Regions from separate parts of the Novosphingobium sp. SG754 genome, predicted to be linked through region 2. Evidence: riboswitches for the same ligand, from Rfam matches in the RefSeq annotation. Region 2 holds a riboswitch; the other holds the start of a gene.

Region 1 (6,847 bases), on a different contig from region 2:
CACGTCGCACACGAAGCGGTCGATCCGGGCGATTGCCTCGGCCGGGGTAGCAGTAGGATCGATGCCCAGCTCTGCCTCAAGCCCCAGGGCCTGCGCCTGCGCGCGGATCGCCACGATCAGCCGGTCGCGCCGCGCCGGATCGAGGCCTACCGCGCCGGAAAACTCGTCGAGCAGCGCCTCCAGCCCAGCCAGGCCCGCCCCGCTTTCCGTGCGCCGCAAAGGCGGCGGCATGTGGCCCAGCGTGACCGCGCCGATGCGGCGCTTGGCCTGCGCCGCCTCGCCCGGATCGTTGACAATGAAGGGATAGATCACCGGCAGGCTGCCGATCAGCGCCTCGGGCCAGCAGGCACCCGACAGCGCGACGGCCTTGCCCGGCAGCCATTCCAGCGTGCCATGCGCGCCCATGTGCAGCAGGGCATCGATCCCTTGCGCCCGCAGCCACAGATAGAAGGCGACATAGCCATGGCGCGGGCAGCGCGACAGATCGTGATAGGCTTCGTCGCGCCCGACCAGATCGCCGCGTTCGGGCTGCAACGCCACCAGCGCTTGCCCCGCGCGCAATGCGGCAAAGTGGAATGCGCCATCGCGAACCGCCGGATCATCCTCTGGCGCGCCCCAGCTTTGTGCCAGATCGGTTCGCAGCGCAGCCGGCAGCTGCGCCAGCGCGGCGCGATAGGCTTCCAGCGGAAACCCCAGCGTCTCACGGCCAAGCCGGTGGGCCAGGTCACCGGGCGGCGCAACTGCATACCCGGCCTGGGCCAGATCGGCGAGCAACGCTGTGGTAGAGGCCAAGGCATCGAGGCCCACCGCATGTGCCATGGCATGCGCCTTACCCGGATAGGTTGACAGCACCAAGGCCAGGCGCCGCTGCGCCACGGGGCGCCGGGCCAGCGCGATCCAGCCAGCCACCCGCGCCACGATAGCGTCGATCCGCGCCGGATCGGGCCGGTGCATGTGGCGGGCAAAGCCGAGATCGGCATCCTGCGCGCAGGGTTCCTTGAAACTGGCGACGCCGGCAAACAGCCGCCCGTCAATCTCTGGCAACACGACATGCATGGCCAGGTCAGCCGGCGCCAAGCCGCGCACCGCCCCGGTCCAGTTTTCGCGCGTGCCAGTGGCCAGCGCCACCTGGAACACCGGCACGCCGGCCAGGTCCAGCGGGCTCCGCCCGGCATCGTCCTGCGCGGAAAAGGCCGTGGCATTGATGATCGCGGCCGGGCGCAGCCGGCCGAGTTCTGCCGCCGCCACCGCGCGCGATTGTGGTTCCTTGAGCGAGGTGACGTAAAGCCCCTGCGCAGCCAGGCCTGCTTCCTCCAGCGCGGTGATCAGCGCGGTTACCGGCGCAACATCGCGCGCGGTGAGATAGGCGCGGTAGAACACGACCAGCACCAGCGGGCGCGCGGCGTCCACCGCCTTGCCATGGGGATGCCACAGGCCCGCCGCCGGTAGTGGCGCGACCGGGGCGGCGAGCGCGGTTGCGTTCAGCGCCAGCCCGCCCGCCTGTGCCAGTGTCACTAGCGCGCGGTGGGCGGCATCGGCCCCGCCCGCCTCGCACAGCGCGGCCAAATCACGCAAGCTTTCGCGCGGCAGGGTAGAGGCTTCGTCCAGCTGGGGATCGGCCCGCCCGTCTGCCGGCAACACCGCCAGCGCCACGCCGCGTGCGTGTGCCAGGGCCGCCACCTGCCCCAGGCCATAGCGCCACCACGAAACCCCGCCGATCAGGCGGATCAGGATCGCCCGCGCGCCACCCAGCGTGCGCTCGACATAGGTGTCGACCGACAACGGGTGTTCCAGCGCGGCCAGATTGGCCAGGCGCAGCAGCGGGAACACTGGATCGGCCTGCCGGGCCTGGTGCCAGCCGGCGGCAAAGGCGCCCAGGTCGCTGTCGGAAAACGACAGGACGACGAGCGGCGCCGGCGCCTGCCCCAGGTCCTGGGGCACGGCCGTTTCTTCAAGCCCGTGGCTCTCGCGGAAGATGACGTGCATGGGCCCGCGCCGCCGATCAGACCGCCAGCACCGCCTTGATGGTTTGGGGGTCGAGCCTGTCGCGCTCGGCAATCGCCACCAGTTGCCCGGTGCGCGGCTCTCCCACCTGCCAGGGCCGATCATACTGATGGCGCACCCGCGCGCCCACGGCCTGAACCAGCAGGCGCATCGGCTTGCCCGCCACGGCGACATGGCCTTTCACGCGCAGCACGCCATGCTCTGTGGCCAGGCGGGCGATCCGCGCGGCAAGGTCGGCCGGATCGGATACCTCGCCCAGCGGCACCACGGTGCTGGCAAAATCGTCATGCTCGTGATCGTCGGCGCCATCGTGGTGCGACGGGCGGGCAGCGATATCGTCTTCGGCTGCGGCGTTCAGCCCCAGGATCACGCGCGGATCGGCTGCGCCTTCGGCCATGTCGATCACCGGAACCGCGCGCGGCGCCGTCTCAGTAATGATCACCCGCGCCTTGGCCAAGCCCTCCGGGCCGGCCAGATCCCCCTTGGTCAACAGCACCAGATCGGCACACGCCAATTGGTCTTCGAACACTTCGGCCAATGGGGTTTCATGGTCGATCCCCGGATCGGCGGCACGCTGCGCGTCGAGCGCGGCCAGATCGGGGGCAAAGCGGCCGGCGGCCACCGCCTCTGCATCGGCCAGTGCCAGCACGCCATCGACGGTGATGCGGCTGCGGATCGCCGGCCAGTCAAACGCCTTGAGCAAGGGCTTGGGCAGCGCCAGCCCCGAGGTTTCGATCAGGATGTGATCGGGCCGGGGATCGAGCGCGAGCAGGCGTTCGACCGTGGGGATGAAATCATCGGCCACGGTGCAGCAGATGCAGCCATTGGCCAGTTCAACGATGTTTTCGGCCGGGCAATCGGGAATGGCGCAGGACTTGAGGATGTCGCCATCCACCCCCAGCGTGCCGAATTCATTGACCACCACCGCCAGGCGGCGCCCGCCAGCGTGGCGAATCAAGTGGCTGATCAGCGTGGTCTTTCCCGCGCCGAGAAAGCCGGTCACGATGGTGACGGGCACTTTTGCCAGATCCGGCATGCACAAAACCCTTCCGCGGCGCCAGGCGAGCGACACGGCAGGGCTTGCCGGAAAGCGATCCGGCCAGGCGCGCGGCAGCGGGCCGGCGCACGAAAGCGCCCACCACAACGCAACCCGTGCAGCCCCAGCCGCACAAGTCTTCGTCGCCCAGACGGAAGTATTACCGTGCCCGGACCATCCCCTGGATCAAGGCAAGAGCGACCAGTGCGCCGGCAGGTCTCCTGGCTCGTGGGTCAGGGCTTGATGCACGCCTTCCCAGGCCCGCTTGGGGCCCAGTGGCCATCCCCGTCTTGCGGGGACCAGTGCATCGCGCTCGCCACTTACAGTTGCAGGGACAGCTGCGGACTTGGGGCAAAGCCCCGCACCGCATTCCCGATTAAGCCCCTCTCGGGGCACCGACGCGATCTTTTGCAGGGCACCGGCCGAAACCGCTGCCTGCGCTGCCCTCCTAGCCGAGTTCGCCGGCCAAGCCAACCGGGCATGACATCAGATTGCGCGAACCACCTCGATCTCGTCCAGCCGCTGCCAGCGATAGATCGCCGCACTGGCCAGCCAGCACAGCGCAAACAGGGCAATGATGGCAAAGCCCAGCCCATTGAAATTGCCGGCAAGATCGGCCGCCAACCGCCATGGCGCGCCGGTCAGGCCCAGCTTCTGGCCGATCAGCGCGGCTGCCTCGATCCCGCCGATCACGATCGCCACGAGCGCCGAAACCAGGGTGATAGTGATGTTGTAATAGAGCTTGCGGATCGGCTTGACGAAGGCCCACTCATAGGCGCCAAGCATGACCACGCCATCAATCGTATCGATCAGCGCCATGCCCACTGCAAACAGAGCGGGCAGCACCAGGATCGTGCCCAATGCCAGGCCACTCGCTGCCTGGCTGGCCGAGAGCCCCAGCAGCGCCACTTCGGTGGCGGTATCGAAACCCAGCCCGAACAGGAAACCCAGCGGCGCCATGTGCCATGATCGCGTGACCAGGCGGAACATCGGGCGGAACAGGCGCGACAGCAGGCCCCGGCCCGACAGCAGCAGGTCAAGGTCTTCCTCCACATAAGCGCCCCCTGCCCGCACATGGGCAAAGGTGCGCCACACCCCGCGCAGGATCACCAGGTTCATCGCAGCAATGGCAAACAGGAACAGCGCCGAAATCGTCGTGGCGATCATCCCGCCCACCTCGCGAAAGGCACCAAAGCGCGCCAGCGCCGTGGCCGTCAGCGCCACCAGGACCGAAGCGATGGCGATGATCGTGGCGTGGCCCAGGGCAAACCACAGGCCCACGGCGATCGGCCGCTGCCCCTGCTGCATCAGCTTGCGCGTGACATTGTCGATCGCGGCGATGTGATCGGCATCGACCGCGTGGCGCAGGCCAAGCCCCCAGGCGAGCACGGCGGTGCCCAGCATCAGCGGCTGATCATGGAACAGGCCCAGCGCCCACAGCCAGGCGAGGGCATTGGCCAGCAGCAGCGCGGCCAAAATAGCAGCGATACGCCGGCGCAGCGAGGGCGCGGCCGAACGGGCCAGCAGACGGCGAACAGGAAAGGAAACAGGCACGAGCGGAATACTCCGGCCAGAATGGCGACGGAGCCGGACGCGTGACGCCACGCGCGCGCCACAGGGCGTTCACACAGCCACACGCCGGCCAGGCGGCGTCGCTCTGACGGAACGAACCGTGCCGCGGCCATCCCCTGGACCAAGGCATGAGCGACCAAGCGCCGGCCGGTCTCCTGGCTTGCGGGTCAGGGCTTGATGCATGCCTTCCCAGGCCTCGCCCGTCTTGGCGTCCGGCCCAGTGGCTGCCCTCCCCGCCGATATCGGGAAAGGCGGTATGCATCGCGCTCGCCACTTACAGTTGCAGGGACAGCCGCGGATTTGGGGCGCCATGGCCCCGCACCGCATTCCCGATTGAGCCCTTCCGGGCACCGGCGCGATCTTTGCCCAGCGGAAAACCCGCCAGGTCCGATGGGCATAGCCAGCCGGCAGCGGCGGTGCAACGCCCACGCGATGGTGGCGCTGCGTTTTCGGTGGTTGCGAGCGACGGCGCGCTGGGCAATGATCGGCTCTGCCCGGCATCACCGCCGTCGCAGGAGGCCGCGCAGGATGATTCCAGCCGCACGTATCGCGCATCATCGACGGGCAGCGCACCTGGCCCCGGCCGTCGTCATCGTTGCCGCCATGCTGGCCGCGCGCCTACCGGTGGCGCAAAGCCACCCCGCGCTGTCCTTGTGGCTTTGCTTGTGGCTGGCCGCCGATAGCCTGCTGTTGTCACGTATCATCCGCGATGGCGCCGGCCGTCCCGACGTTCGAACCGTATGCGCGACGCTGGCAGGCGCCTGTTGCCTCGTTAGCATGGCCGCGCCGCCGGCCCTGCGCGCCGCCTTGCTGGCCATGCCCGGCACGATGGCGGCCATGGCGCTGGCGCTGCTTGCCCACCTTGCCCTCGCCGGTAGGCAGGCGCTGGCTATCGTGCGCCGGGGCGGCACGGCCGCGCGCTGGGAAAGCGTGGCCGCACAATTCCTGCCCTCTGTCCTGGTGCGCCTGGCCCGCGCGGAACTGGTGGTGCTGCACATGGCCCTGTTGCGCTGGGGAGGACCAGCCGACGTTCCACCCGGCGCCCGCGCCTTTGCCTATCACCGGCACCTTACGCCGATGGCGATAACGCTCCTGTCGCTCTCGGCCATCGAAGTGGCGGTCTATCACGTCTTTCTGGGCCACTGGAGCCGCCTGGCGGCCTTGGCGATGTTCGTCGTGAGCGACCTGGGGCTGGTCTATCTGGTGGGCGTGGTCAAATCGTTCCGCTTTCACCCGATCCTGCTGGAGGCAGACAGCTTGCGCATTCGCGCCGGGCTGCTCCTCGACGTGGAAATGCCGCTCAACCGCATCGAGAGCGTCAGCATGGCCATCGACGGCGCCGAGGTGCGCGATGCCGCCACGCTCAATGCGGCGCTGCTGGCCTGGCCCAACGTGATCGTGCATTTGCGCGCCCCGATCGATCATCATCGCCTGCTGCGCCGCCGCAGCATCAGGCGCGTGGCGTTCCGCCTGGATGAGCCAGAGCCGTTCGTGCGCCTGTTGCAATGGCGGCTGGGCCAGCCCTGAACCGCGCCGTTCAACCTGCCGGTGGCAGGCGGCGGGCCGGGGCAAATGCCCATTGCAACGTGCGCGCCATGGCCATGGCGCCACCGCGCACGATGGGCGTCGCCGGCAGGGACAGGCGGCGCCCGTGCAGCGCCTGCGCCCAAGGCGGCATCAGGTCGACCGCCGCCTGGAACAGCAGGTGCTGGGCCGGAGCGGCGGCCAGCGAAGGCGACGGCTGCGACAGCACCATGCGCGCCACCTGCCGCGTACGCTGATCGGCATGCAGTTCAGGGCGAAAGGAGGCGATGAGTGCCTCGGCCTGCGCGCGCGTTTCCGGCACCGGATCGGCGGCAAGCCGGCGCGCCACCACACCCGCCTCGCGCATATAGGTGTCCTGGTCTGCGGTTGACATGCCGGGCTCGCCATAGGCGATCCACGCATCGAGAAAACCAATAGCCTCGCACACGTGCACCCAGGCCAGCAGGTGTGGGTCGCTGGCGCGATAGGGCGTGCCGTCGGCCAGGGTGCCCTGTACATATTCGTGCACTGCCCGCACCTTGTCGATCGCGGCATCCGCCTGCCCACGCTCGGCATAGGTTGTCACGGCAATGAACCGCGCGGTGCGGCGCAGGCGGCCCAGCATGTCGTTGCGGAAAGTGCTGTGGTCCCACACGCCAGCCAGCGCTGCCGGGTGCAGCATTTGCAGCAGCAGCGCGGTCACGCCCCCGA
Region 2 (6,847 bases):
GTTGCGCCAGGATCACCGTGGCATTGGCACCGGCCGGATCGAACGGATTGATCCACACCTGCCCGGCCAGCAGGCACAGCGGAAACAGCACGAGCAGCAAGCCACCCAGCACCAGGGGCAAGGCAGCACGGTTCATGGCATCGCTTCCAGCTCTTGGCGCACCGCCACCATGCGGTTCAGGAACCGGGGAATGGTTGGGCCGCCGCAATAGATCAGGTTGGGGGAAATCGGCACGCGCGCGGTGTGGCGCAGCGCCGCGAGCGCGGGATGGAACAGCAGGCGGTCTTCCTGCGGCGCGGCCTGATCGGCCAGGGTGCCGCGCGGGGTGCCCACGGCCATGATCACGCGCGGCGGATCGGCCAGCATGCGCTCCAGCGACAGGCGTTCGGATTGGCCCAGGCCGCGTTGCGCACTGAAATTGGCAAAGCCGGCACGCATCATCAGGTCTGATGCCAGGGTATTCTGGCCCGGCACCAGGCCGCCCGGTTCCCACAGCACGGCCGTGATCGGCGCCGTGCCCGGCGGCGGCGCCGCGGCGGCGACTGCGCGGTCGATCCGCGCGATCAGCGCGGCGCCGCGCGCCGGCTGCCCGGCCCAGCCGGCCAGGCTGCGCACCTGGGCGCGCGCGGCATCGAGCGATTCGGCAATGCCCACCGTTTCCACGCGCAGGCCCAGCCCGCGCAACGCCGCCAGCGTGGCCGGATCGGCATAGGTGCTGGTCACCACCACATCGGGGTGCAGCGCCAGCACGCTTTCTACCGCGCCATCGGTGGTGGCAAAGCGCATGGCCTGCGCCACGTCCATCGAGGTTTGTGCCGGATCGCGGCTGTAGGAAGACAGCGCCAGGATCTGCGCGGGATCGGCCACTTCTGCCAGGATCGCATCGCTGCAAGGGTTGAGCGACACGATCCGGGGCAGACGATCGGTGGCCTGCGGATCGGCGGGAGCCACCTGCGCGCACCCGCCCAGCATCAGCGCCAGCGCCACGGCACCACGCTCCATGCGCCGGCAGAGCAAGGCAATGTCAGGCACGATGCGGCCGCTCACGGCAAAGCCATTCCTCCAACCGGCGCCACGCCATCAGTACCGCAGGCGAACGCCACCGAACACGGAACGACCCAGCGCGCCATAGCCCGCTGCCGTCACCAGCGGCCGATCGAACACGTTTTCCACCCGGCCGAAAAGTTCGGCCTGATGAAGGATCGGCAGACTGGCGCGCACGGTGGTGACGCTACCGCCCGCCAACTTGATCGAATTGGCCGCGTTGTCAAAACTTTCCGACTGGAAGCGCAGGTCTGCGGCCAGGGCCAGGCCAGCCCAGGGCGTGGTCCAGTCGAGCGAGGTGGTCAGCGCGTGGCGCGGGCGGCGAGCAAGGTCGTTGCCGAACGTGGCGGCGCCAGGCGTGCGGTCGGTCGCCTCGGTATAGGCATAGGCGATCGTGCCCTTGACCTGGCTGCTGAGCGCGGCGCCCACATCGAGCTCGACGCCTTGCGCGCGCGCCTTGCCGACGTTGTCATAGACGCCATAGGCGTGGCCCTGGCACAGCGCGCTTTCGACCATGAAGCACGAGACATAGGCGATGAGGTTGCGGGTATCGCGGCGGAACAGAGTGACCCCGGCATGGAAGCCGCCATCCTGGCTGGCATAGACCACGCCCAGGTCATAGCTGCGGCTGCGTTCGGGATCGAGCGCGGCATTGCCGTAATCGGGCGAGAGCAGCTGATAGAGCGTGGGCGCGCGGAAACCTTCGCCATAGCTGGCATTGAGGCGCAGCCCGCGCACTACTTCCACCGTGCCGTTGGCCCCCAGGCTGACATTGCTGCCGAACTGGCTCTGTTCGTCATAGCGCACGCCGGCCGCCAGGCTGGCCTTGGCGGTGTACCAGCCAAGCATGGCATGGCCGCTGGTCAGATGCGCGTTCTGGCGCGTGTCATAGGTGCTGTCGAACCGGGTCCATTCGCGATCCGCCCCGAAATCGAGCGCGAAATCGGCCGGCAGGCTATAGCGGCCGTTCAATTCCACCCGCTCGCTGCGACCATTGTAGCCATATTCGAACGCGTTGTCGGCCCCGCCGGTGTAATAGCGGCGGCGTGTGTCTGACAGGGCATAGCCAGCATCGAGCGTCAGCGGGCCGCCGGCATAGTGCAGCCCGGCGCGGCCGAAGAACTGCCGCGTGGTGGTGTATTCCGGGGTATCGGCAAAGACATAGTCGGGCGCGGGATAGCCATCGATCTGGGTCTTGCCATCGGCATAGCGGGCATTGGCGACCAGCGACAGCGTATCGGTGAGGTTTACCCGCGCCTTGCCGCCCACGCGCCACTGGTCATAGCCGTCGGGCTCGGTCCCGCTGGCAGCGGCCGAAATGCCATCGGTGGTGGCATAGCCGCCATCGATCGAGAAGGCATAGCGATCGCGCTTCACGCCGGCGACAGCATCGGCATCATAGCTGCGGCGCGAGCCGGCCTCGGCCGAGGCTTCGACGCCATCGATTTCACGCGTGGTCACCGCGATCACCCCGCCAATGGCAGAGCTGCCCCAGACCACCGAGTTGGAGCCGCGCAGCACTTCGATCCGCTCGATCCCGCCACTCGTCAGCGTGCCGAAGTCAAACCCGCCCGATGGCGCCGAGGGATCTTCCACGCGCACGCCATCGACCAGCACCAGGGTGTGCTGCCCTTCCCCGCCGCGCAGGCGCACGGCGGTTTGCGCACCCAGACCCCCGGTGCGCGACCAGGTCAGGCCCGGCACGCGATCGAGCACGCGGGTCAGGTCAACGCCCTGCACCGCCTCGATCGTCTGCAACGGCAACACGGTGATGGCCTGGCCGGTCTGGTCGAGCGACAGGTCGTTGCCGGTGGCCAGCACGGTGATCTGCGCGCCATCGGCGGCGGGGGCTTCATCGGCATAGGCAGGGGCGGCCAGCATCACGGCAGTGGCGAGCGCAACAAGCGATGTCTTCACGGTTCTTTTCCTCCCGGCCCATGGACAGTCTTGCCGTCCATGGCGCGAGGGTCCGCCGGGCCCTGGCGGAAGACTCGTCACGCTTGCGCCCGGTACACCCCGCCCGGCCGCGGAACGACCACACACCGGCAGGTTTCCTGGCTCATCCGAAGTCAACGCGACACGCCGGCCTTCCCAGCCCGCCAAGGGGCCAGTGGCGCGCAAGGGCGCGGCGCTCGTCCGGAAACAGTTGCGGGGGCAGCGCCGGCTGGTTCCGGCTTCCCTCTTAGCCCGCATGGTTGCGGGCACCGGTGGCGTCAGGCGGGGCGGATAGCGACACCTGCACCAAGGGGCAAGCCCGCAGCCGTGATTAACCAAGGGGTAGCAGGCTGTGCCTTATCGGGACGAGGACGATTCCTCCCGTGCATGGTTGCAGTGCAACGCGTAACGCACCATGGCGCAGACCAAGCCTGCCCTGTTTCACGCCCTATGCCAGACCCGATTCCCTTCACCGGCGCCACGCCCACCCTTCCGCCCGAGGCGCTGATGCCGCCGCCGGGGCCGGAAGAGCGCGTCGCCCTGGCCGGGCAGCGGCAGGCCGATGGCGCACGGCTCGCCACGCTTAGTCTGCCCCCCGTCCGACCGCGGGATTTTGCCGCACGCATCCGCCGGCGTGACATGACCTCGTGGCGCCATCAGCACCGCGCGCCCTCGCGCCTGGCCGAGCGGGCCGCCGGCATTGCCGCGATCGGCGCGCTGGGCCTGGTGCTCGGCGCCATCGGCTGGGGTTCGCCCGGCAGCGATGCGGCCGCCGCACAGGATCGCAACGGCGGGCTGCAACCGTTCGAGCGGGCGGGTGAAAGCTTTCCCGGCTCGGCGTTCTACTATGTTTCGGCGCAAGACAGCGGCCTGCTTGCCCCGCAGGACGCCGCACGCGCCTGGGACCGGCAGGTGGCCGCCATCCGCAGCGACGCCGACGATGGCACCACCACCGCGCCCTGGTCTGCCAATCCGGCAGCGCGGCCACTGTTTGCCACCGGCAGCGGCGAAGACCGCTGGCGCGCGCTGCAATGCCTGACCACCGCGATCTATTACGAAGCCGCGTCCGAACCCGATGCCGGGCAGCGCGCGGTGGCGCAGGTCGTGCTCAACCGCGTGGCGCACCCGGCCTTTCCCAAGACGGTTTGCGGCGTGGTGTTCCAAGGATCGGAACGCCCCGGCTGCCAGTTCAGCTTTGCCTGCGACGGCGCGATGGCGCGCCGTCCGGTGCAACAGTTCTGGGACCGCGCCCGGCGCGTGGCAGCCGATGCCCTGGCGGGCAACGTGTTTGCCCCGGTGGGCCTGGCCACGCATTACCATACCAGCGCGGTCCATCCGCTATGGTCAGACAAGCTGGCCTTCATCGGCACGATCGGCGCGCATCGCTTCTATCGCTGGGCTGGATCGGCCGGGCAGCCCGCCGCCTTCAACGCCAGCTATCGCGGTGGCGAGCCGCTGGCCGCGCCCCATCCGCGCAGCTGGGTGCCGGCCGCGGCCGACGTGGTCGATCCGGTGACGCTGGAAAAGGCGTTTGAGGAAGGCCGCATCAGCGCGCTCGAACACACCGGTGCTTCGGCCGGCGCCACGACGGGCACGGCCACCGGGGGCCTGGGCGAATCGCCCCAGCGTGCGATCCCTGCCAGCGCCGCGCCGCAACTGGCAGCGCCCCTGCCCGGCGCGCCCAATCCGCAGGTTCGCCCCGAAGCGCGGGAAACCTATGAAAACGCCGGAAAATGGATTGCCCAGCCGCATGGCTGAAGGCTGATTGAACCCGGCCAGGCGCTGCATCGGCACGCTTGGCCGCGTCGGCGGGAACATCAATGTCCCGTTTACCGTCTCATCTCACGCCCTGTTAGCGCAACGCCCCGTAGAAGGACGGCAGAGCCGCCAGGAAGTTTACCCCGAAATCGGCTTTGAACACGAAAAAAGCCGAACTTTCGGTGTCGCGATGAAGAACGGAGACCACCCGCGCATGCTGCGTTTCGCCCCTCGCTATGGCATGATCTCGCCCTGTCTCCGCCGGCCCGCCGGCCGCGTGCCGCGCCCTGCCAACGACAATCCGGCCTGGTCGCTCCAGGCAGCCCAGGACTATCCATCGCCGGTACGCGCCATGGCCGGGCGCCTCGCTGATCGACTGGCCGAAGACGCCCTGCTGGCCGAAGCGCTGCGCCTGTTTGCCAGCCATGGCCATGCCGCCGCCGGGCAAGCTGCCCGCGCCGCAACCCGCGCGGCGATGGCCGGGGACGCGGAACAGGCGGATTGGTGGGCGCAGGTGTGCCACACGCTCGATCGCCGCAAGGCCATTGCCCTGCGCCGGGAACTTGCCGGGCTCGGATGAATTTCACGCAGCAAGCCGAGAAGGCTGCGCCCATCGCCGGCACGCCTGAAAAACCCGGCGGCCGCACCGTTCTGAAACGCGGCAAAGGGCTCGCCTGTCGCATTCGTATGAACGGTAGATTTACCACTTAACGCTATTGCGAACTGATATCAAAGAAACCCGCAGATGCGGGGTTTTTTGCGGTTGCAATCCCTCTCGGGCAGGCCTACGTGCCCCTCCACTTGCCGGCAACCCTTCCCGTCTCGCGGGCGCGGGGGGACCTCCATCCGGGGGCTTGAGTCGGCAACGCTTGAACGCTTGTCCCGCGACGACTCCGGGAAAGGACCGTAAAGCACATGGCACGCAAGAAGATCGCGCTCATTGGCGCGGGTAACATCGGTGGCACTCTGGCGCATCTGGCCGCGCAGAAGGAACTGGGCGACATCGTCCTGTTCGACGTGGTGGAAGGCGTTCCGCAGGGCAAGGCCCTCGATCTCTCGCAGTGCGGCCCGGTCGAAGGCTTTGACGCCAAGATCATCGGCACCAACGATTACAAGGACATCGCTGGCGCAGACGTCATCATCGTGACGGCTGGCGTGGCGCGCAAGCCCGGCATGAGCCGCGATGACCTGCTCGGCATCAACCTCAAGGTGATGAAGTCGGTCGGCGAAGGCATTCGCGACAACGCGCCCGACGCCTTCGTGATCTGCATCACCAACCCGCTCGACGCGATGGTCTGGGCGCTGCGCGAATTCTCCGGCCTGCCCGCCAACAAGGTGGTCGGCATGGCTGGCGTGCTCGACTCGGCACGCTTCAGCACGTTCCTCGCCTGGGAATTCGGCGTTTCGGTGCGCGACGTGAACTCGTTCGTGCTCGGCGGCCACGGCGACACCATGGTTCCGGTCGTGGAATATTCCACCGTCGCCGGCATCCCCGTCACCGACCTGATCAAGATGGGCGCTTCCACCCAGGAAAAGATCGACGCGATCGTGGCCCGCACCCGTTCGGGCGGCGGCGAAATCGTCGGCCTGCTCAAGACCGGTTCGGCGTTCTATGCCCCGGCAGCCTCGGGCATCGCCATGGCCGAAGCGTACCTCAACGACCAGAAGCGCATCCTGCCCTGCGCCGCCCATGTCGACGGCGCCTATGGCGTTGACGGCCTCTATGTCGGCGTGCCGGTGGTGATCGGCGCCGGCGGCGTGGAAAAGGTCATCGAAATCAACCTCGATGAAACCGCCAAGGCCAACCTCCAGGTCTCGGTCGACGCGGTCAAGGAACTGCTGGTGGCGTGCAAGGGCATCGATCCCTCGCTCGCCTGATGGCAGCATGGTTCGCGGCCGTCCTTTCCCGGGCGGCCGCGGCACCTTCTACCGGACTGTTTTTCAGGCCGGCAAAAGCGATAAGACCCTTTGCGAAGGGCGCTGACCAGACGCCATTAAGGATACCTGGCCCATTGCGCGCAAGGCATGCGCAGGGCGGCCGGTCCGGCCATGGCGGCGGGAAAGCGATGACAGTCACAGGCAGGCTGCGCCGGTATGCACTCTGCCCACA

Evidence for each region. Region 2 has a riboswitch for cobalamin ahead of FHW97_RS02435 (TonB-dependent receptor domain-containing protein). Riboswitches for the same ligand answer to the same signal wherever they lie in the genome.
Region 1: it holds a riboswitch for cobalamin, as region 2 does, so the genes downstream of both, FHW97_RS12975 (HoxN/HupN/NixA family nickel/cobalt transporter) here and FHW97_RS02435 (TonB-dependent receptor domain-containing protein) in region 2, are expected to answer to the same signal.

The regions. Positions count from the first base shown of each region.
Region 1 is NZ_JABGCC010000004.1:518,173-525,019, forward strand. Features, by position in the region: gene cobN (cobaltochelatase subunit CobN) at 1-1,986, opposite strand, end outside; gene cobW (cobalamin biosynthesis protein CobW) at 2,003-3,040, opposite strand; cobalamin riboswitch at 3,234-3,455, opposite strand; gene FHW97_RS12975 (HoxN/HupN/NixA family nickel/cobalt transporter) at 3,527-4,540, opposite strand; cobalamin riboswitch at 4,740-4,982, opposite strand; gene FHW97_RS12980 (hypothetical protein) at 5,141-6,139, shown strand; gene FHW97_RS12985 (oxygenase MpaB family protein) at 6,150-6,847, opposite strand, start outside.
Region 2 is NZ_JABGCC010000001.1:527,014-533,860, reverse strand. Features, by position in the region: gene FHW97_RS02445 (iron ABC transporter permease) at 1-136, opposite strand, end outside; gene FHW97_RS02440 (ABC transporter substrate-binding protein) at 133-1,047, opposite strand; gene FHW97_RS02435 (TonB-dependent receptor domain-containing protein) at 1,081-2,961, opposite strand; cobalamin riboswitch at 3,071-3,268, opposite strand; gene FHW97_RS02430 (cell wall hydrolase) at 3,430-4,737, shown strand; gene FHW97_RS02425 (hypothetical protein) at 4,928-5,317, shown strand; gene mdh (malate dehydrogenase) at 5,653-6,615, shown strand.